DNA from 2 places in the Staphylococcus sp. IVB6214 genome. Region 2 is predicted to be linked to the other one. Evidence: predicted binding sites of a transcription regulator. Region 2 holds the regulator's gene; the other holds the start of a gene.
What was found. Region 2 encodes NrdR, which represses ribonucleotide reductase genes. Its sites were predicted from a motif close to AACACNATATATNGTGTT; they were not measured.
Positions count from the first base shown of each region.

Region 1: nrdD (anaerobic ribonucleoside-triphosphate reductase) is a predicted target of NrdR. The motif match lies at 7,743-7,760, and genes of this name have one in related genera.

Region 1 covers NZ_CP094723.1:2,091,044-2,103,202, reverse strand. Annotated here, with positions in the region: gene MUA51_RS10340 (hypothetical protein) at 1-68, opposite strand, end outside; gene isaB (immunodominant staphylococcal antigen IsaB family protein) at 355-882, shown strand; gene MUA51_RS10330 (Mur ligase family protein) at 940-2,991, opposite strand; gene MUA51_RS10325 (YibE/F family protein) at 3,235-3,990, opposite strand; gene MUA51_RS10320 (YibE/F family protein) at 3,990-5,096, opposite strand; tRNA gene MUA51_RS10315 (tRNA-Ser) at 5,264-5,356, shown strand; gene MUA51_RS10310 (poly(glycerol-phosphate) alpha-glucosyltransferase) at 5,671-7,293, shown strand; gene MUA51_RS10305 (hypothetical protein) at 7,312-7,569, shown strand; gene nrdD (anaerobic ribonucleoside-triphosphate reductase) at 7,805-9,655, shown strand; gene nrdG (anaerobic ribonucleoside-triphosphate reductase activating protein) at 9,652-10,191, shown strand; SAM riboswitch class I at 10,285-10,384, shown strand; gene MUA51_RS10290 (O-acetylhomoserine aminocarboxypropyltransferase/cysteine synthase family protein) at 10,491-11,774, shown strand; gene adcA (zinc ABC transporter substrate-binding lipoprotein AdcA) at 11,953-12,159, shown strand, end outside.
Region 2 covers NZ_CP094723.1:1,282,598-1,294,756, forward strand. Annotated here, with positions in the region: gene tig (trigger factor) at 1-447, opposite strand, end outside; gene MUA51_RS06245 (hypothetical protein) at 533-1,453, opposite strand; gene MUA51_RS06250 (NUDIX domain-containing protein) at 1,463-2,074, opposite strand; gene rplT (50S ribosomal protein L20) at 2,210-2,566, opposite strand; gene rpmI (50S ribosomal protein L35) at 2,646-2,846, opposite strand; gene infC (translation initiation factor IF-3) at 2,873-3,400, opposite strand; ribosomal protein L20 leader region at 3,425-3,560, opposite strand; gene MUA51_RS06270 (amino acid permease) at 3,602-5,110, opposite strand; lysine riboswitch at 5,227-5,400, opposite strand; gene thrS (threonine--tRNA ligase) at 5,459-7,396, opposite strand; gene dnaI (primosomal protein DnaI) at 7,735-8,658, opposite strand; gene MUA51_RS06285 (replicative helicase loading/DNA remodeling protein DnaB) at 8,658-10,031, opposite strand; gene nrdR (transcriptional regulator NrdR) at 10,031-10,504, opposite strand; gene gap (type I glyceraldehyde-3-phosphate dehydrogenase) at 10,713-11,714, opposite strand; gene coaE (dephospho-CoA kinase) at 11,897-12,159, opposite strand, start outside.

The DNA.
Region 1 (12,159 bases), 810 kb from region 2:
AATGCGATTGTTGTACCTGATAAAACAGTTGATAGAACGCTCAATCCTTTTTGTGATTTTTTAGCCATTCCATGTCACTCCTTATAACTTCAATAATCTTGGATACAGTATAATATATATCCTTTTTTAAATATTGTACACATAGTTGTTGTGTTTTTTACTATTATACGGCTATTTATGACATGATACAGTGAAATACGTGTATATTGATGATGAGTTTGTTACGATTAAGATATCGTATAAAAGTAATATGCCATCAAATAGAAAATTAACGATGGCTATATGACATAGCGAATACGATATCGTGTGATTGTAGAACCCTATGATGAACGAAAGAAAAGAGGAGTGACTCAAATGAATAAATATATGAAGATGCTAGTTGCGACAGGTGTATCAACAGGATTGTTATTAGGTGGCGTTTCAGTTTCATACGCTGCGGATAAATCAACACAAACTGACAAAAAGGTAGAACAAAAGGCGTATTATAGTTATAAAGGAACATTTAATCACAAAAATAATGATGCCTTGAAAGATAAATACTTCTATCAAGGATTAGCTGCAGACAATTTCAAATATGAAGGCTTAAAAGTGGGTCAATCGACAAAAGCAGATATGGATAAAGCACTTGGCAAAAATGTGAAGTCGATTGGAACAGAAGCAGGCATTGCATATTATGAGAAAAATGATGTTATTTTAGGCTTTGATAAAAATCAAAAATTGGTAGACTTAGTACTTAAGATTGAAAAAATTAAAGACAATAAGAAAGATATTCAAAAACATGTAGACGAAGAAGCATTTTATGATGCTGGTACCACACAAATATCTTTCTTCCCGAATGAAGTCATCACAATCACAGCGAAAGACCGTGTGGTTGTACAATAAAGAAGTAATAACAAATCGCACCACTACATACATATGTGTAGTGGTGCGATTTTGTTATTAGAAGGTAATTAAAGATTTGAGTGCATCTGGATCAGTATGAGAAGTGAAAATGATCGTTTGATCACACCCACGAATAAATCCGCTTTTATGTTTATGACCGACAATGAATGTATTGCTGAAGCGGAACAAGTCATATTGGTAATCTTTCAATATTTGATACAAGTCATGGACTGAAAAACTTTGGCGTTCTTTTTTCATAAATCGTCCAGTAAGATTGATTGATACAGATGGATTGAAATCATATTTCTCAATCAATTGATGTGTATACTGACTTCGATTTCGGAAGTTTTTAAATAAACGATCCGACAATTCATATAATACAGACGGATGTGGACTATTTGTAGCATATTTCAAGAGCGCATATGTCGATATAGGGCGCCCTGTATAGAATGTCTGATTGTTCGTTCCCCATTCTTTGAGTGGTTGTGTCGTGTTCTCGACGTTATGGTCCATAGCATACAGATAGAAGATAAATGGACCTATCCCATCAATTGTCATTGAATTGTTAGCGTTATGCGCGCGAGTAATCTCAAGCGTCTCGTTATCAATAATGAGATAGCTCTCTCCTAAGCGAGCCATTTCATCAAACAACTCAGCTTGTTGATATTGAATGCGATTGGCTGATAATACGTGCGGTAGCTTTCGAGCGAGCACGGGGAAGTCTGTACCACCGCTGGAAGACTTCAACAATGTCAATGAGTCTTCGTTACATAAAAACTTCAAGTCATTGATCATCGTTTCAATACTTGCATACCACGTGATGTTCTTGTTTTTCACTTGACCAACCACTGGACGCAAATCATTATTCAAGCAGAGAATGTAATCAGCATTTGATTCTGATAAAACAGGAATCAGTTCTTCATGTACTGCGCGTGCTTTATCACCTAAGTCACTAATCTGACCGATTGCGATGATTTTGTTTCCTTTGAAGAATTGTGTTTGTGTATCGAAAGCTTTGATAGCATTAATCATTGCTGGTAATGAAGCGTTATGTGTATCATCGATAAGTGTTAATTGATGATGTTGTGCTTGAATTTGTTTCATTTTGAGTATTTTTGAGAATGGTTGGAAGTCTTCTAACGCTTTAGGGTTAATTGATACGCCGAGTTTTTTCAATGCGAGTAATGCCCCAAGTGTATTAGAAATCATACCTGAACTAATCGTATTGAGTTTGTAGGTTTCTATACTATCAGATTCTGAAATACCGAAATGAATAGATCCTTTCTGATATTGGATGAATTCTGGTGTAAGATCAGCATGAGATGATGTTACGGTAGAATACGTAAAGACGTTATTTGTCTTTTTAGCTGCTTGCTCCTTTAAATAGTCAACAAACAATGTGTCTCCATTAATGATGGCAATCCCATCTTCAGATAAGCCGTTAAAGATACGTGCCTTTAGTTTTGCAATTTCTTCTATGCTTTGGAATGATGAAAAGTGCGCTGCGCCAATTCCTGTTATCACAGCGACATCAGGGCGTAAATTCACAGCAGTATCTTCAATATAATTGATGGCATTGAGAGATGTTTCAATAACCGCAAAGTCAGGATTTTTAATTAACTTCAACATGTTTGAATAAATTGCCCCACGCACGTTGTTGTTTCCTCTGTTTTCTAACACATGATAGTCTTGTAAGAGTGAAGTAGTAATCATACGTGTAGAACTCTTACCCATTGAGCCAGTGATTGCGATGAGTGGATTTGTATACTGATTACGAATATAAATTGCTAATTTTTTTAAAGATGCAACAGAGTCTTCGATAATAATTTGTGGAATGGGGTGATGTAATCCCTCTACTTCTTTTTCAGTGATGATTAGTCCAATATCTTCTTGTTCAAGGTTGATCAGATCATTACCGTCTGGTGCATTTTTGCCTCGACCTAAAAAGCGAGACCAAGTTTTTTTATTCGGTGAAAAGAATGCCGTGCGTTTTGAATTGACATAGTTAAAAATGGTTTCGAAGTCATCGATAATATTATTTTCATTATGCTGATCCACGTTAATCGTTTTGCCGTTAAGGATGTCATTGATTTCTTTAATAGTTAACATAGTTAAATATACCCCTAGAATATAAGTTTTCAGTGATGATTATAGCATATTGAACGTCTTTTGAAGCACTGTTTATGTTTTTGTGTAAAAATTTTATAAAAAAGTAATGAAGAGTGGCATGGTTAATGAAATATAAACAAACTGCTTAGAGATGAGACGTAAGCAATTTGTACTTTGGAAAATGCCTTAACAGTAGAATTTTGTCCCAATCTCAAGCAGTTCGTATCATCAATGTTCCAGATGTTATTTTTTTGGCCGTGTGAGTAACGTTGCTGTCATAAAAGCGGTAATAGGGATACATATCGCAATTGCAATTCCGCCAAGTGCAATCGTAATGATCTCTTGTGTGAAGAGTTTGGTATTTATTAGATGGCCTAAGCGATAATCCAAGTTAAAAAACCAAAATAGTAATGTTAGAGACCCCCCTAAAAAGGCGAGATAGATTGTATTTGCAGAAGTTGCTAATATTTCTCTACCAACACGCATACCAGAAACAAAGAGTTGCTTCCGTGTTAATGCAGGATTTGTCACATGCAGTTCAAACATGGGTGAGCTGATTGTGATTGCCAAATCAATAACCGCTGCAATAACTGCTAATATGACTGTAAATATCATAAATTGTGTCATATTAATACCAATATTTAAAGAATACACATATGTTTCATCTTGTTCTTCAGGTGTAAAACCTTGTAGATGTCCAGTCTGTACTGAAAAATAAATAGCTGCCAACATAAGTAATGTAGTGAAAATACTTGCAATAAAAGCAGCAACCGTTTTGATATTGACACCGTTCAGAAGAAACAGGTTGACGGCTGCGATTAATAGACTGAAAACGAAACACATGATATAAATCGGTGCCCCGAACACAATAAATAATAGTGTGAGAAATAGAATGATAAAGTTCAAAAACAAAGTAAAAAACGAAACGACGCCTGTTTTTCCACCAAGTAGACTCATCAAGATGAATAGGATGAGCATCAGAATCAAAATCGCATTCATTAGATGCTTCCCCCTTTCCAGCGATGCCAGATTTGCATAAGAAGAATGGTAAGTGGCACAGTTAGTACAATGCCAATACCACCTGTGATGGCGCGACATATCTCAAGAGACCAGTTCATTGAAATACTGTATGTCAATGTGTTGCCGTTCTTTAAAAATAATAACAACATCGGAAGGCTTCCTGCTAAATAGGAAAATAATAAAATATTCGTCATTGTCCCCATGATATCTTTTCCAATATTTTGGCCCGCTTTAATCCAACGTTGCGTCGAGATGGATGGTGTGCGCTGTAAAATTTCATACATGCCACTCGATATCGTAATGGCGACATCCATCACCGCGCCAAGCGTACCAACCAACACGGAAGTAAGAAAAATCATTTTAGGTTGCACTGTTAAAAAACTCATTGTCTCATATTTGATCCCTTGACTATTCGTTAAGGTAATGACGAGCCACGCAATACCCACACATATAAATGTACCGAGTAGGGTACTCGCAATCGTCACAATTGTTCGTGACTGCCATCCAGTGACGAGTGTTAGCGTCAGACTCGTTGCTACAACCACTGCAATACTCATCAAAAGAAATAGGTCTAGGTTTGGATTTTGGTTATATAACCATACCGCAACTAGAATTGCTCCAGTGTTCATTATTAATGAAGCCATTGATTGTAGACCAATTCTTTGACCGATGACAAGTAAGGCGAGTATAAATACGCTCAATACTGTCACAACAAGCGTATCTCTTTTCTTTTCCACAACATAAGCTTCATTTGTTGATGTATTGATATGTAGTAGAAGTCGATCACCTGCGCGGTATGGCTGAGCTTCAGTATGAGAGGCATTGTACTGATGTTCAACATTCAAAGTTGCCCCTTTTTGAGAGGTGTTTAACAGTTTGACTGATAATTGATCTGTATAATGTATGTCGCGATTATGTTGTTCATCAACTGTTTTTTTACTGTGATGCGATGTTACTTTTGTCACTTTCCCAATGGGTACTTGATAAAAGGATGCATTGCAATAAGTGAAGCTGATGAGCACGATAGTTAGTACTAGGCAAATACCGATAATGATATGCCATGGGTTTCGAAATAATCGATGAATCAATGGAAGTCGCTCCTTTTATGAACAAAATACAAATGAATAAAATAAGCGTATCTTAGTAAGAAGTGAATATCAAACATGAGCTGCAAAAAAAGTATGAAAAAATTTGAAAATAGTGTTGACATTATATTGTAGCTATTATATTATGGTTATTGTGTTCGAGATATGGAGGAATACCCAAGTCCGGCTGAAGGGATCGGTCTTGAAAACCGACAGGGGCTTAACGGCTCGCGGGGGTTCGAATCCCTCTTCCTCCGCCATTATAAGTAAAATCCAAGACTAATAGATAAAAATCTGGATGATTCCAGAACACAGAAGAAGCATCTCATAACGATATGAGGTGCTTCTTTTTTATGTTTAAGTTAAAAATATTATGTTTCAGAACGTATTATATTGATTGTGAAAGTATTGAATAATATTAATAGAATATATATCTATTATCGTAATTTTATTTAATACAGATTTTACAATGTATAGACATAGAATGTTTTAAGTTATCATGCGTTTATTAACCGTTGCAGAATTCTTTAAATACTTGTAAAGTATAGTAAATGGGATTAAAAGGAGAAGAGGTATGACGCTAGAAAATAATATTCAAGCACTTGTTAAAAAAATTGAACAAGAGTCGTTGGCGTATGACTATGTTTTCATTAGTTTAGGTATTCCAGATAGGAAAGCACAAGTCAGTCTATTTAAAAATCGTCGTCATCTTGATCGAGATATTCATAAATACTGTCAAAAGTTTAGATCAAAAGTAGGCAAGTTTCCGGAGTGGATTAAGGTTGATATCGTAACAGACACAGAATCTGTATTATTCGATGATGTAGCAGAAGAATTGGTTCGTACACGACGAAACTATGTAGATTTTGGTATCGCATTGGATAAAAATTGGTATCTGACATTTTTGCCAGAAGAGATTAATGCGAATGCTTTTATTCGTCCTGAAAAAGGGACATCAAACATGTATTTATCAGAAGACAATATCAACAACTATATGAAGAAATACACAGGTCATCGTCGCAAATTTAGCATTGCGGCATATAAAGGTGAGACAGTCACAAAGTTCTATACACAAGGGTTCATTTTTGATGGAGAAGGTGTCTATCGACTTCACAGTAAAGGCTATCAAAAAAACCTTCGTCAAATAGACGATTTAAATGTAGAGATGGATCGCCTAATCGCTCATAGTACAACATTTTTAGAAGGTATGTTGCAAGAAGACGGTCGTTACATTTATGGTTACTTCCCACATTTTGATAATACGATCAACTTCTATAATATATTACGTCACTCATCTTCGACATATTCGTTGGTAGAAGGCTTATCATACTTAGGGAAAGATTTAGAGCCGGTTGAACGCGCGATTGAGTATATTATTAAACATTATATTGCAACGGATGAGACAGGCGCACAATTTGTCTTTGATGATACGAAAGATATTAATGAGATAAAACTTGGGCAAAATGCTGCGTTTATTTTTGCAGTGTGTGAGTATATAAAACACGGCGGTAAAAATACAAGCTACTTGAAATATGCACAAGGTGTTGCAGAAGGTGTATTGAAGATGATTGATGACACTACGGGTGAAACGGTGCATATTTTAAATTACCCAGACTTCTCAGTTAAAGAGAAGTACCGTATCGTGTATTACGATGGGGAAGCAGCACTTGGTTTATTACGATTGTATCAACAAGATCATGACGAACGCTGGTTGAAGACAGTGCAAACATTGTTTGAGCATTTCATCAAAAATGATTATTGGAAGTATCATGACCACTGGCTTGGTTATTGTACGAACGAATTAGTTCAAGTGACACCACACGAGAAATACTTCAGATTTGGTATCAACAACGTAAGTTCATATTTAGATTATATGAAACAGAGGGAGACAACCTTCCCGACATTCCTAGAGATGTTGATGGCAACATATCATTTAGTTGAAAAGGCCAAAGTATCAGGGTACCAACATTTAGTGGATGAACTATTAGATGAAGAGAAGTTTTTAGATACGATTCATACACGAGCAGACTACGAGCGCACAGGCTTTTTCTACCCTGAAATTGCGATGTATTTCAAAAATCCAAGTCGCATTTTGAATAGTTTCTTTATCAAGCACCACGGGTATCGCGTACGAATTGATGATATTGAGCATTACTTGTCAGGATATGTACAGTATCAGCATGTATTTAAAAAATAGTAGTAAGGAGTTAGTCAGATGACAGAAGAAAAAGTAAAGGACCATGATGTCGTCGATGAAAAGCATGAAGATCCGAATGAAGCAATCAACAAGGAGATTGAAGCTGAACTGCTTGCTTATTTAGAAAGTGAAGAATCTAAGGAAGAAAAGGAAGAAAAAAAGAAATATAAATCAGTGATATTTATATCAACACTTATCATTTTAATTCTTTATTTAACAAAATTAAGCAAAAAGATGTTCTTCATATATTATGGCATTCTAGATTTCATATTATAAGATAGTTGGGGCGTTACACTCTGAGATAAGGGGTGTAGCGCTTTTTTGTATTGTTAAGAAAATGAATGGTGCAAACGCATGTAATGATCAACATATAATTGTGCAAGGTGTAAAGTTCACATAACGTTCTCAAAGAAATGACAAATCAGTTAACAGCTTTGTTGTGAGTTGAAAACACTATATATAGTATCTAAAATGAGTATCAGACACTATATGTAGGAAGAAGCGTGTAAATATGAATCAGTTAGAAAAAGACCTTAAAGGGCTGATCACAAAAGATCCGACAATTGTGAATGAAAATGCAAATAAAGACAGTCAAACATTTGCTACAATGCGTGACTTGACTGCAGGTGTTGTTTCAAAATCATATGGATTGATGCATCTGTTGCCACAACATGTGGCTGCGGCACATCAATCAGGAAAAATTCACTTTCATGATTTAGATTATCACCCTTTTCAACCACTGACGAATTGTTGTTTGATCGATGCGAAAGATATGTTGGCACATGGATTTCAAATTGGGAATGCACATGTAACATCACCGAAGTCGATTCAAACGGCAGCGGCACAACTTGTGCAAATGATTGCGAACGTATCAAGCAGCCAGTACGGTGGCTGTACGATTGATCGAATTGATGAAGTACTCAGTGAATATGCGATACATAATGAACGTAAACACCGTGCAATGGCAGAAAAATATGTCCGTCCAGAAGATATCGAATGCTATGTCGATGAACAAGTGACGCAAGATATTTTTGCGGCGATTGAAAGTTTAGAATATGAAGTTAATACACTCTATACGTCTAATGGGCAAACACCTTTCGTGACGTTTGGTTTCGGCTTGGGAACGGATGAGATGAGTCGTAAAATCCAACAAGCGATTCTACAAACACGAATCAAAGGGTTAGGAAAAGATCGTGTAACAGCCATTTTCCCAAAACTTGTCTTTTCAATTAAGAAAGGCGTGAATTTCGCTCCGACTGATCCCAATTATGACATTAAGCAATTAGCGCTAGAATGCTCAATGAAGCGGATGTATCCGGATATTTTGAATTATGACAAGACGGTTGAACTTTTAGGAGATTTCAAGGCGCCAATGGGTTGTCGTTCGTTCTTACCTGCTTGGCAAAATGAACAAGGGGAGTATGAGAATAGCGGACGTTGTAACTTAGGTGTTGTGACATTGAATCTGCCACGTATTGCTCTAGAATCAAATGGCGACAAGGCACATTTCTGGTCACTCTTTGAAGAGCGTATGAATGTTCTACATGATGCGTTGGCGTTTCGTATTGAGCGCGTGAAACAAGCTGAACCGAATAATGCACCGATTTTGTACAAGCATGGTGCATTTAAATATCGTTTGCAAGAACAAGATGATGTGTTTACGTTATTTGACAACCAGCGTGCGACAATTTCAATGGGATATATTGGTCTTTATGAAGTGGCGACCGTGTTCTATGGTCCTGAATGGGAGACGAATCCAGAAGCTAAGGCATTTACGATTGATATTTTAAAGGCAATGCGTGACTATCAGTATGCTTGGACGGCAGAACATGATGTATGGTTTAGCATATACAGTACGCCAAGTGAATCATTGACCGATCGTTTTTGTCGTTTAGATTATGAGCAGTTCGGTGCGGTACCTGATGTAACAGATAAAGGCTATTATCAAAACTCTTTCCATTATGATGTGCGCAAAGATGTGACGCCGTTCGAGAAGTTGGACTTTGAGCAAGACTATCCACACTATGCGAGCGGGGGTTATATTCATTACTGTGAGTATCCGAAGTTAGACCACAACAAAAAGGCGTTAGAAGCGGTATGGGACTATTCATATGATCGTGTCAGTTACTTAGGAACGAATATTCCAATCGACCATTGTTATGAATGCGGATTTGAAGGTGACTTTGATACGACAGACACAGGGTATTGCTGTCCAAACTGCGGTAACAAAGACCCCGAAACGGTTGATGTAGTGAAAAGAACATGTGGCTATCTTGGTAACCCAGTGCAACGCCCAACGATTGAAGGACGACACAAGGAGATTTGTGCACGGGTTAAACATATGAAGGTGCCGAAATCATGAAAGGCGCACCGTTAATACAGGGATCCGGATACATTGCCAAAATTGAAACGCATAGTTTTGTCGATGGTGAAGGGGTTCGTTGCAGCCTTTATGTATCGGGGTGTCCGTTTCGTTGTCCGGGTTGTTACAATGTCGCAGCACAACATTTTCGTTATGGTGAACCATTCACGGATCCGATTATCGATGAAGTAATCTCAGCTTGTGAACCTTCGTATATTTCAGGGTTGAGCATTCTCGGTGGTGAACCTTTCTGCAACTTAGCGGTTATTGTACCGTTAATCCGTGCGTTTCGTCATCACTTTGGTCATACGAAAGACATTTGGGTGTGGACAGGTTATCAACTCGAGTATTTGTGGTGTCAAGATGATGAACGCAAGACAATCCTTCAAAATATCGATGTCCTTGTGGACGGGATGTTTATACAACATCTCTATCGTCCTAATCTTGCCTATCGTGGCTCGCTGAACCAACGGGTAATTCATATGCCGACCTTTAGAGAAACATTCTCGGTAGGACGTGCCATCTATGTTGAATAAATATCTCGGAATTCGAAAAAGATTGGTTGACTTTCGGAATTTTCTGATATATGATAGCGTTACATTTAAAAAGTAACAGGTGACAATAAATATATCTTATCAAGATTGGTGAAGGGACAGGCCCTATGAAACCAGGCAACCTATTGAGTTAGGTGCTAATTCCTGCAGGTGATACGAACCTGAGAGATAAGTCTTTTATAATCAAATCGACTATTGATTATACGAATAGATACACACAGGAAATCTTGATACAAGTTGAGATTTGCCTGTGTGCTTTTTTATTTATAGGAGGGAATCATATGGCGGAATCATTCGAATTTGAAACATTGCAATTACATGCAGGACAAGAGGTAGATGCAGTGTCCAAGTCACGTGCTTTGCCGATTTATCAAACGACTTCATTTACATTTGATGATACAGGGCATGCAGCAAGATTATTTGGGTTAGAAGAAGTGGGGAATATTTATACACGATTAACAAACCCAACGACGGCAGTGTTAGAGACACGTGTTGCCGAATTAGAAGGTGGCGTTGCGGGTGTTGCAGTGGCGTCAGGTATGGCAGCAATAACGTATGCTATTCAAGCCGTAGCACAAAATGGCGATCATATCGTAGCTAGTGACAAATTATATGGTGGCACACACACGCTTTTCAGTCATACATTACCTAAGTTTGGCATTGAAGTGACATTAGTAGATACAACGAAAGTGGAACAAATTGAAGCAGCAATCCGTCCAAATACAAAAGGACTTTTCATTGAAACAATCGGTAATCCAGAAGGGAATATTGATGACTTTGATGCTTTAGCCACTGTGACAAAGAAACATGGTATTGTGCTCATCGTCGATAATACATTTGCATCACCCTACTTATTCCGTCCGATTGAGTACGGTGCAAATATTGTGGTTCACTCAGCAACGAAGTTTATCGGTGGTCACGGTACGTCAATGGGCGGTGTCATCGTGGATGCAGGTAACTTTGACTGGGGGGATGGCAAGTTCCCAGGGTTAAGTGAACCAGATCCGTCATATCATGGACTTGTGTTCAAAGATGCTTTTGGTGAAGCAGCATTAGCATTCAAAATCCGCACAACACTTTTGCGTGATACAGGTGCGGCACTATCGCCATTCAACGCCTTTTTATTAACTCAAGGGTTAGAAACATTGTCACTTCGTCTTGAACGTCATGTTGAAAATGCAGAAAAAGTCGCGCATTATTTAGAAGGACATGATCAAGTGGCTTGGGTGAAATATGCTGGTTTAGAATCAAATGAGTACTATGAAAATAAACAGCGTTATTTACCAAAAGGAGCAGGATCTATCTTTACATTTGGCGTGAAAGGCGGTTATGAAGCAGGAAAGCAGTTCATCGAAGGACTGGAACTGTTCTCATTACTCGCTAACGTAGGAGATGCGAAGTCATTAGTGATTCATCCAGCATCAACAACACACCAACAATTAACGGAAGAAGAGCAGCGTGCAGCAGGTATTGAGCCGGAAACAATCCGTTTGTCTATCGGTATTGAACATATTAACGACATTATTGCTGACTTAGACCGTGGTTTTGCAGCAATTCAATCATAAATACGAGACACTTTGGAAACCTTTTACGCAGGTTTCTGAAGTGTCTTTATTTGTGTGATTAAATAAAATAAGCATAAAAAAAGTTGACAAATGAACAAAAAACGTCATTGCACATTTGTCTAGTCTCATGTATAATTCTAATCGTAATGATTACTATTTGAAGGAAGGCGTCTAATAAATGAAGAAAAGTTTAAAAGTAGTAGCGACAGCAGCACTTGCAAGCTCGTTATTAGTAGCATGTGGTCAGTCTGATGATAATAAAGCTTCTTCAGGCGACAAGATGAAAGTAACAACAACAGTTTATCCGCTCCAATCATTTGTTGAACAAATCGGTGGGAAACACGTCGAAGTGGATTCTATTTACCCTAAAGGTGCGGACTTACAT
Region 2 (12,159 bases):
CATTGCTTCAAGACGTTGTTTTACAGCATCTTCAACCATGTCATCCGTTACTGTCACATCTTGTTTTTCAATCTCTAAACCTTTGTAGTCACCAAGTTCTACTTCTGGCTCAACTGTTACAGTTGCTTCAAAGATAAAGTCTTTTCCTTTTTCTATTTGTTTGATGTCAATTTCAGGTTGCGCAACTGGGTTAATACCCGTTTCATCAATTGCATCGCTGTATGCTGGTTGTAATAAAATATCAAGCGCATCTTGGTATAAGCTTTCTACGCCGAAACGTTGTTCAAAAATCGGACGTGGTACTTTACCTTTACGGAAACCAGGTACATTAATATTTTTTACTACTTTTTTGAATGCTTGATTTAATGCTTCGTCTACTTTTTTAGCAGGTACAGTTACTTCTAGTAACCCTTCGTTACCTTCTTTTTTTTCCCATGTTGCTGTCATGTATAAAAACCTCCATGAAATCCTTTTTTAAAATTTTTCAACTTCTTTATTATAACATAGGTATGTTGTGTTTCAAGGGACTTACCTATGTATTTAACAATTTAATGAATGATAAAACACACGTATCCGCTGAAGTTGAGGGTGACACTCCAATCATCTCTTCAAAATAATACACATAGGTCTGAATCCAAGTCTGATCATCTGCAAGTTGCGTGATGTCAAATGGATACATCGCAATATTATGTGTATTCAGATGAATGCGTGCTTCTTGTACTAACGACGGGTAATCATTTTCCAATCGTGCAATAACTTCAGGGACAATTGATTTCATAAATCGTGTCACATCAAACCCTTCCAATTGTGCCGGGACAACTGATAGTTCTTGCCCATTCACTTCCAATTGAATGCTTTGATTGTACCGAGCAAATCGTAAATATTCAAGCATTAAACTTTGTAAAGACACAGATACATCATCTTGCGTAATCAAATATGCCATCGTATCTGCAAAATAATAGACACTATCGTCAATCATTGACAATATAAGCTCTGTACGTGGCCCTTCTGATAACTGATCGAACTGCTGTAACTGTGTTTTCATCTGTTCTTGTCGCTTGTTCAATTGATGCTGTGCCTGATCTTTAGTAGGTAGCAGAATCATTCGTGTTTGGTGCGCCTTCACACTATTTAGTATCTCATCTACGACTGAAACAACTGATTGATATTGTTCCAAAGCAAATAAACTTTTGACATAATATATCATCAGCTCATCATATGATGTATTACCTTGTTCCAGTAAAATATGTGCTTCTTCACGCAATTCCAAATAGGATTGCGTTTCCCACAATACATGACATTTCATCAATGCTAGTGCTTCTGTCATTTCGAAATATTGTTCGTATTCTACAAAACAATCGTATGCTAACTCGTATTGTTCTTGCGCAATTGCTTGTTTAATATCTGAACAAAGCTTTTGTTTTAACTTCGGAAACGGTATGAGTTCTGACATTCATATCACCTAGTTCCATTTTTCTAATATGAGTGCACTCCATGATTCAAATTGTGACAGATCATTAATATCATCCAGTGATTGCCATTGAATTGATAGTGTGTCTGTTTCTTGCACTTCTACTTGTGACTTCTGTACTTGTACCTTGAAGACAACCCCGAGATGTACTTGACCTACATCATTCGAATCATCGTTGATAAAACCTACATGCTGTAAGCCTGATGTTTCATTCACTGCAAGTCCAACTTCTTCCAACAATTCACGCCCTGAATTTTCTTCAATAATTGCCATCACATCATCTTCGTCAGGCACGTCATTCATATGACCGCCTACTCCGATTGATGCTAAGCCATGTAATCGTGCTTCACCGCCACCTGATAGACGTTGATAAACAAGTATGTCTTGATCTTCATTTTCTAAGATACAATAAGAGATCAATTGTTTATATGATGGATCTTCTTCCATATCTCCACGTCTTTTTACGTCATACTGTCCTAACGTATCAAAGATTGCTTGGCTTTTCACATCATCTTGTCGGATAAAACCATTGAATGCGTGCTTTTCATTATCAAATATGATATCTCTTGGGACTACAATAATTTGTTCATCAAATTTTGACATAATTAACTCCTTTATTAGCGATTGTCTTTATCGTACCAAACCTTTAGAGCGCAAGCAAAAGTAATCTCATATGCGATCTCCAAATAAAAAGAGCTGGTTGCTTATGAACTAAACAATCCAACTCTTTATCAAAAATTATTTTAAAGCGTCTTTCGCTTTGTTTACTAATTCAGCAAATGCTTTTTCATCAGCGATTGCGATTTCAGAAAGCATTTTACGGTTAATATCAATACCAGCTAATTTTAATCCGTTCATTAAACGTGAGTAGCTCATGTCATGTTGACGAGCAGCTGCATTAATACGAGTGATCCATAATTTACGGAAGTCACGTTTTCTTTGACGACGGTCACGGAATGAATATTGACCTGACTTCATAACTTGTTGTTTTGCTACTTTATATAATGTGCTTTTCGCACCGAAGTAACCTTTAGCTAATTTGATTGTCTTTTTACGACGCGCTCTTGTTACTGTTCCACCTTTTACACGTGGCATAATAAATTCCTCCTCATAATCTCTTAAATATATTCTCTACATATTTAGATGTTTATATATTCGTTCGTTTAATTTTTTATTATTTAACGTAAGTTAATAATTGTCTTACGCGTTTTGAGTCACTCTTAGACACAAGTGCTGCTTTACGTAATTTACGTTTTTGTTTTGTTGATTTGTTAGCGAATAAGTGAGATGTGTAAGCTCTAGAGCGTTTTAATTTCCCACTTCCAGTTCTTTTAACACGTTTCGCAGCTCCGCGGTGAGTTTTCATTTTAGGCATGATGATTTTCCTCCTATTGTCATTGTTTATTTTTCGTTAATTGGCGCCAACATAAGGAACATTTGGCGACCTTCCATTTTAGGTTTTTGCTCAACAGTTGCAATATCTTTGCACTCGTCAGCAAAATTTTCTAAAACGCGTTGGCCAATTTCTTTATGTGTAATGGCACGCCCTCTGAAACGAATTGAAACTTTAACTTTATCACCTTTTGTTAAGAATTTACGTCCATTCTTAAGTTTTGTATTGAAGTCATGTTCTTCAATCGTTGGACTTAAGCGGATCTCCTTCACATTGATGACTTTTTGTTTCTTCTTCATTTCTTTTTCTTTTTTCTGTTGCTCGAACTTGTATTTACCGTAATCCATAATACGAGCAACAGGTGGTTTTGCATTAGGGGCAACAACAACGACGTCTAAGTTAAGACGTTCTGCCATTTCCAATGCTTCTTGCTTTGATTTGATACCGAGTTGGTCACCGTTTTGTCCGATAACACGTAACTCTCTAGCGCGAATCTTTTCATTTACTTGCGTTTGATCCTTAGCTATGGTTGACACCTCCAAAAATTTTACGAATGGTCCAAGCACGAAAAAAAGCGAGGATAGTAATCCCCGCTCCTAACGTTAACATGAACAAACTCACATGTTTATATCGTTAACCTGCCAACAGCTTTGTGCGTCGCCACAGGTGAGAAGCGGGTTGCTTCTACTTGGTCCGTTTCGTATTCAACAGATATAATCATACCAAGTTGTTATCTATTAGTCAACATATTTATGAAAGTTTTTTTCGTCCATTGAAATGTCTTGACTCAAGTTTACTTTTTCCAATGGAATTAATTTTGTTTTGTATCTTAACTTATGATAGAGGAAGAAGAATAAGAATACTGGAATACCCATGTACGTGATAAAGAATCGTTTTGGATCGAATCCACCACCTTGAATGAAGTCAACGTCTTGCCCGATGATCACGATCACACAAAGTACCAGTGCAAGTAATGGACCGAATGGGAACCATTTTGCTTTGTATTTCAGTTTGGATACGTCATAGTTTTGTGCGTCAAATGCTTTACGGAAGCGATAATGACTAATCGCAATACCTAACCAAGCGATAAAGCCTGTCAAACCACTTGCCGCAACGATGTATTCATAAGCGTTACCACTTACTTGTTCGATAATAAAGATAAGAATTACAACTGACGCCGTTGAAAGCATGGCTACCCATGGTGTACCGTCTCTATTAGTTCGGCTAAATGTTTTTGCTGCTAAGCCGTCGCGACTCATTGAATAAAGCATACGCGTACTAGCATACATACCAGAGTTACCTGCCGATAGTACTGATGTTAAGATAACTGCATTCATAAATGATGCAGCGAATGCAAGTCCTGCATTTTTAAAGACAAGTGTGAATGGTGATGTTGCGATGTCATCTCCACCACCCATTAATGCTGGATGATTGTATGGAATCAACATACCGATAATAAAGATTGCAAATACATAGAATAAAAGAATACGCCAGAATACTTGTTTGATTGCTTTTGGTACAGCACGTTCAGGGTTTTCAGATTCCCCTGCTGTAATCCCTACAATTTCAGTTCCTTGGAATGAGAAACCTGCGATTAAGAATACACCGAATACCACAAGTAAGCTACCACCAAAACCGTCACCTAAAATCGGTCCATCACCTTGTGTAAATGTATCAAAGCCAACTGCTGAACCACCCATAATACCAAAGATTGTCAATACACCTACGATAATAAAAACAATTACCGTTGCTACTTTGATAAATGCGAACCAATATTCACTCTCACCATATACTTGGACTGACAGTAAGTTCAACCCAAAAATAATCGCCATAAAAACCAAACTCCACGCCCATGCTGGTAAAAACTGTAATGGTTCCCAATACTCGATAACATGTGCGGCAATTGTCACATCAGCTGCTACGGTAATGACCCAGTTGAACCAATAGTTCCACCCTAAAGCAAATCCGAGCGATGGATCCACAAAGCGTGTTGCATATGTACTAAAAGAACCTGTTACAGGCAAATACGTCGCCATCTCCCCTAACGAAGTCATTAAGAAAAACACCATTAACCCGATAATTGAATAGCCAAGCAATGCACCAAGTGGCCCGGCATCATGTACTGCCCCTCCAGATGTCATAAAGAGCCCAGTTCCAATGGCTCCACCGATGGCAATCATCGAAATATGACGGTCTTTCAAATGACGTTGTACACCATTCTCTGTTTGTAATTTTTCGTTACTCATGTTTCCTTCCTTTCTTTCACCTAGAGGTCAATCCAGAAAACAAATCAATGCCTATACTTCTAATAAAACGAAATAAAGGTTACATCAACGTTGATGTAACCTTTACTTTATCTTCACAAATAAGTAGCACATCACGTTTGTGACAGTCTAGCATCTTTCGACTACTAGCCCAACAAGTTATGTAGATGTTCATAACTCGCTTCGGCATTTTTACCTTTTACTTGTGCAACATACGCAACATCTCTGCTTCTGACAAGCGACTCATTAAAAATGCAACCTCTAACTAAATTGGATATTTATTTTTTGAATTACATATTAGTATACAGTATCAAACTGTACTCTGCAATGCTATCTTTGTTTTTTTAGACGGATTTCATCCACCAATTGCCATACGAAATCCTCTGCATCCATTGTTTCTTGATCTTTTGAACCGTATTGACGAACATTCACTTCATGATTTTCTACTTCTTTATCCCCTACAACGATTTGGTATGGAATCTTCTTCATTTGTGCTTCACGGATTTTGTAACCCATTTTTTCATTACGCTCATCAATATTCACACGGACACCTTGTGATTTCAATGTGTCGTGAATTTGACGTGCATAATCATAATGAAGATCAACATTAACCGGTATAATCTCAACTTGTTGTGGCGCTAACCATGTTGGGAATGCCCCTTTTGTTTCTTCCGTTAAGAAGGCAACAAAACGTTCCATTGTTGATACGACACCACGGTGGATGACAACAGGTTGGTGGTGTTCACCATCTTGACCGATATATGTTAATTCGAATTTTTTCGGTAATAAGAAGTCAAGTTGTGCTGTTGATAATGTTTCTTCTTTACCCATTGCTGTTTTTACTTGAACGTCTAGTTTTGGTCCGTAGAATGCCGCTTCACCAATTGCTTCTTCATACTCTAAACCAAACTCATCAACCGCTTCTTTTAACATTGTCTCAGCTTTATTCCACATGTCGTCATCATCGAAATATTTTTCTTTATCTTCCGGATCACGATAGCTCAAGCGGAATTTGTAATCTTTGAAACCAAAGTCATCGTAGACATTCAAGATCATTTCAACCACACGCTTAAACTCTTCTTTGATTTGGTCAGGACGCACAAAAATATGCGCATCGTTCAATGTCATACCACGTACACGTTGTAAACCAGATACAGCACCACTCGCTTCATAACGGTGCATTGTTCCTAACTCCGCAATACGTATTGGTAACTCACGATATGAGTGTGGTTTATTTGCATATACCATCATATGATGCGGACAGTTCATTGGACGTAAAACCATTGCCTCGTCAACGTCTAATTGCATTGCTGGGAACATGTCATCTTGGTAGTGATCCCAATGCCCAGAAGTTTTATACAATTCAACGTTAGCTAGTACTGGTGTATACACATGATCGTACCCAAGTGCGACTTCTTTATCGACAATATAACGTTCGATTTCACGACGGATTGTTGCACCATTCGGTAACCATAACGGCAGACCCGCACCGACTAGTTGATTGTTTGTAAAGAGCTCCATATCTTTACCGATACGACGGTGATCACGTTCTTTGCGTTCTTCTAACATCTTCAAGTGTGCTTTTAACTCTTTTTTATCGAAGAAGGCTGTACCATAAATACGTTGTAACATCTTGTTATTACTGTCACCACGCCAATATGCACCGGCTGTTGATAAGAGTTTAAATTCTTTAATTTTTGCTGTTGATGGCACGTGTACACCACGACAAAGATCCGTGAATTCACCTTGTGTGTAAAGTGTTACAAGTTCATCTTCAGGAATTGCATCAATCAATTCAAGTTTGTATGGATCATCTTTGAAAAATGCTTTCGCTTCATCTCTTGATACGACTTGACGTTCAATTTTATGATTTTCATTCACAATTTGTGCCATCGTTTTTTCGATTTTTTCGAAGTCATCACTTGATACTTTTTCAGGCATATCGAAGTCGTAGTAGAAACCACCATCAACGACTGGACCAACACCAAACTTCACATCACCATATAAACGTTTCAAAGCTTGCGCCATAAGATGAGCTGTTGAATGTCTCAACACTTCTAATGCTTCGTCGCTACCTGGTGTAACGATTTCAATCTCACCGTCAACTTCAAGTGGACGTGTTAAATCAACCATTTCCCCATTATATTTACCTGCAACTGCCTTTTTGCGCAATCCTGGACTGATCGATTGTGCAATGTCCTCAGTTGTAATCCCTTTGTCGAACGCCTTGCTATTGCCATCTGGAAAACGTACGTTAATTTGTGCCATATTCATCCTCCTAATTTCACACATGTCAACAAACGCTAACACCCTTCTATCTTATGTAATGATGGATAAAATAAAAAGACCCCATCCCACCAAAGGGACGAGGTCTTCGCGATACCACCCTAAATTCGTCACACATCACGTGCAACATCTCTACATAAGATAACGGTCTTGAGCCGAGTATTCATTACAAATACTATCTATTCGAGGGAGTAACAAAATGCTGTATTAACTGCACTCTCATCACCGGCAGCTTTCTGTGTAATACGAACACCCTATCGTATCCTCTAATTCATTAACATGATTCATTTATCTCTATTATAACGCTATTTTGCAATTTTTCAACGGTTTCTATAATTTTCGCCTTCTAATTTGTACGGTTTTGCCAACGTCTTGATTCGCTCCATAATTCTCTGTGCTTTCGTCCATTCTACACCATTTTTTGTACGAGCAATGTGGGCCTCCAACTCTTCAAAATTCAAATTAGAACTAAAAAATGTAGGCAGCTCTTGAATCATACGATAATGTAACACAGGCCCTAATACTTCATCACGCGTCCACGGCGTCATGTCTTCTGCACCAATATCATCTAGTATGAGTACTTTTGCAGAACGAATTTGTTCAATTCTTTTTGTAGTTGTGCCATCGTTAAAGCCATTTTTTAGAATGCGTAAAAATTCAGGTACATAAATAATCGTCGTATGTACATGCTTCTCTTTGAGTTCATTAGCAATCGCACCAAGTATAAACGATTTACCCGTACCTAATGCACCGTATAAATAGAATCCTTTCACAGGCTTCTGGTTCACAATATCATCAATCAAAGTTTTAAACTGCATTGCCAAATCTAAGCGGTTACGACGATCCATATAAACATCTTCCAATTTGGCATTCAATGTTTCTGGGTGCATGTGGAATGACGTGATCATACTTTGTGCCATGCGTTCTTCGTCATGTCGAATCTTACACGGACATGGTTTATAGCGGATTTTAATGCGCTGATGTTCCACGTACAATTCAGGAATGTGGCCTTTTACGAAGTTAGGACAGTTCTCAAAAGTATGGTTATCCGTATAATGTTTCTGCTGGTCTTTGTATTCTTGAAGAATGTTCAAATCATTTTCAATCATATCATTTGTTATTTCCGACTGATGCGCTTCGAGGAACGCCTTCACATCAGGATCATTAATCACTTGTCGTTTAATCTTCTCAATACGCTTTTGAATCGCATGATTCGATCCCATAATTTGGTTAAATGATTTCATCATTCATCACCCGCCTTTCTACTTTGTTGTAATTCTTTCAGGAAAGCTTTGCGATCACGCTCTAACGCGTCCATATCTTCATCTTTCGATTTGAATTCTTCCGGATGCGTCATCCAGCGTGGTTTCTCTTCATAAACAACCCCTTTAGAATAGTTCTGACGTTGAGGCTGCTTTCTTTTTTCCTGTGCCTTTTCTTCATTACGCTGAATTTCCAACGCTTTTTGATGTGCCGTTTTGGCATCCACGACACCACTTTTTTTCCAAGTGGATGCAACAGAATAAACATACTTCTCTGGTAGGTTATTATCGAGTTTTTGCATAACAAACTGCAACAAAATATTAATAACACCAAAATTAAATCCTTCACGTTCCATCAACTCTTCAATCATGCGCTTCTGATATAGCGGTGGTTCAGAACCACCATATGAGGTCAACATTACAACAGGACTTGTGTTATCCATCAAATCATACCAGTCTTCCCAACTATCCACTGTCACTTCTTCTTGCTTCTCTACTTCTTGATTCACTGCACTAGATGTCGGATTCATACGTTTCAGCTCTGGAAGTGTTTGTTGGTTACCATTTAAGAAGTGCGTCTGTGCCTGTTTGCGCAAATCAATGATTGATAAAGTCTGGTCACTATTCAATGATTTTAAAATCAGTGTTTTCATTTGATCGGGTGCAATACGATACAATGTGGCAAGTTGAACAATCAATGTCTTGGTTGGTTCAGTTAGTATTTCTTTACTAATGTAATGCGTCTGCAACATATCTGCTAACAAGTCGAAGTCAAATGACACATCTGTTAGATCTACACCCTTGTATTCTGTTTCAGTGAGATGCTTCTCCGGTTGATAAAATGACTGCTTCGGCACTTTGAATACATCTGTAAACTTCTTCGTCACATCTACGTACCCTTCTGTATCAACAGGCTGTAATATAAAGTGCGATTTCAATTGGTGATAACGTTGGTTTCCTACGACTTGGTAAAAATATATCGACAGCATTGGATCATTGAAAAATTCATTAGGACTTGGCGGTGGCAATAACTCATAAATAAATTGTGTCGTCTCATCTGAATGACGGACATAAGTGCGCATGAGACCAATACCTTCTAATAAATCAGCATAGTCTCTAAAAGTCATCAAATTAACCTTCAACTCAGACATCAACGTATAGTGTGTTAATCCTTCTTCAGTAGATGATGTACTGAACTGACTCAAAAAGTGATAAAGACCAACAGATTGCGCACCAATTAGCGGTGTAAATAGGCGACTTAATATTTCATCGTGCAATGGCTGCAAGTGAAACCGTTGCATCACTTGAAATCCATCATGGGGTCTAAGTGTGTTTGCATACATCGATAACGACATTATGACTCACTTCGCTTGTTGTTGTCTTTTAAGATACCTTGCATCGATTCAAGCAATTGATCGACGTCTTTGAACTCACGGTATACTGATGCAAATCGTACATATGAAACTTGGTCTACTTGCATTAATAAGTCCATCACATATTCACCAACATCACGTGATGAAACCTCAGCTATACCCGATTCACGTAATTGCCATTCCACTTGATTCGTAATCTCTTCAAGCTGTTGAAAACGAACTGGGCGTTTCTCACATGAACGTACCAAACCGTTGATAATTTTCTCTCGATTAAATTGTTCTCTCGTCGCGTCTTTTTTAACGACTATCAGTGGACTCATTTCTATATGTTCAAAAGTTGTGAAACGTGTACCACATTGGTCACATTCACGTCTTCTTCTAATCGCATTCGTATCTTCAGCATGTCTTGAGTCTACGACGCGAGATTGTGTATGGTTACATTTAGGACATTTCACGACTTCGTCACCTTCTCCAAAAGATTTTTGTTTCATTATACTATAAACCAACAGATAGCAAAAGCGACAGGAACAAATGATAATGGTATCGACGTCACGACAATTGACTGGCTTATACTTGTTCTTTCTCATCGAGTAACAAAAAGGCCAAGACTTGAATGATAGATCCAAGCCTCAGCCTATTGGTGAATTGATATCTTTATATGAATTATGCAATACCTTTTGCGATTAATTGTAATACTTCAACAACGCGGTTTGAGTAACCCCATTCGTTGTCATACCAAGCTAATACTTTAACTTTGTTATCTCCCATCACAATTGTTGATGGTGCATCAATAATTGCTGAATGTGGGTTTGTCATAAAGTCATCTGATACGAGTGGTACGTCTACTGTTTCAACAATACCATCTAAGTCATTTTGACGGAACACTTCATTGACTTGTTCTTTCGTCACTGATTGTTCTAAATCTACAACTAAGTCAACTAGTGACACGTTTTTCGTAGGTACACGTAATGCCATACCATGTAACTTACCTTCTAGTTCAGGTAATACGAGCGCGAGTGCTTTTGCCGCACCAGTAGATGTAGGAATAATACTTTCAAATGCAGCACGTGCACGACGTAAATCTTTATGCGGGTTATCTAAGTTTTTTTGGTCATTTGTTACAGAGTGAACAGTTGTCATTAAGCCATTCACAATACCAAATTCATCATTTAAAATCTTAGCAACTGGCGCTAAGCAGTTCGTTGTACAAGATGCGTTACTGAAGATGTCATATTTCTCCACATCTAAGTCTTTATCGTTCACACCTTTAACGATTGTTTGAACGTCTCCACCTTTAGATGGACCCGTTAAGATAACTTTCTTTGCGCCTGCTTTAATGTGCGCAATTGCTTTATCACCATGATTGAATTTACCTGTTGCTTCAACTACAACATCAATACCTAGTTCTTCCCATGGTAAATTTTCTGGATTACGGTCTGATACAAGTTTAATGTCTTTCCCATCAACTTTGATACCATTCTCTGTCGCTTCTACTGGCTTATTGAAAAGGCCATGTGTTGTATCATACTTAATAAGATGCGCAATTGTTTCAGGTGGGTAACTTGCGTTTAAAGCTACTACCTCAATATCCTCATTATTTAATGCAATACGTAATACCATACGGCCGATACGACCTAATCCATTAATCGCAATCTTTGTCGTCATGTTAAAAAGCACTCCTTAGAAATGTGTTATACTTATATCAATGAGTATAACATAATCTGAAATAAATGAAACCGTTTTCTTTATTATTTTTATTTATAACCTATTATTCGATTGTTGAATAACTAAATTTACACCTAAAAAAGCACATGAAAACCTATAAGGACTCCATGTGCTTAACATCTTTATTCTTCTATATTTGTATAAGGTTCTATATAGCCTTTTTCAATTAAGAGCTTTTCAACATTTTGTTTTAACTCTAACGTCGTAGCAAGATTATCAATGACGACATCTGCCATTCTACTTTTTTTATCGATAGAGATTTGGCTATATACACGTGCTTTCGCATCTTCAATCGATAAATCATTTCGTGCCATGAGTCGATCCACTTGAATCGGCTCTGAAGCATACACAAGCCACACTTCATCTACGGTATCTTCCAATTTAT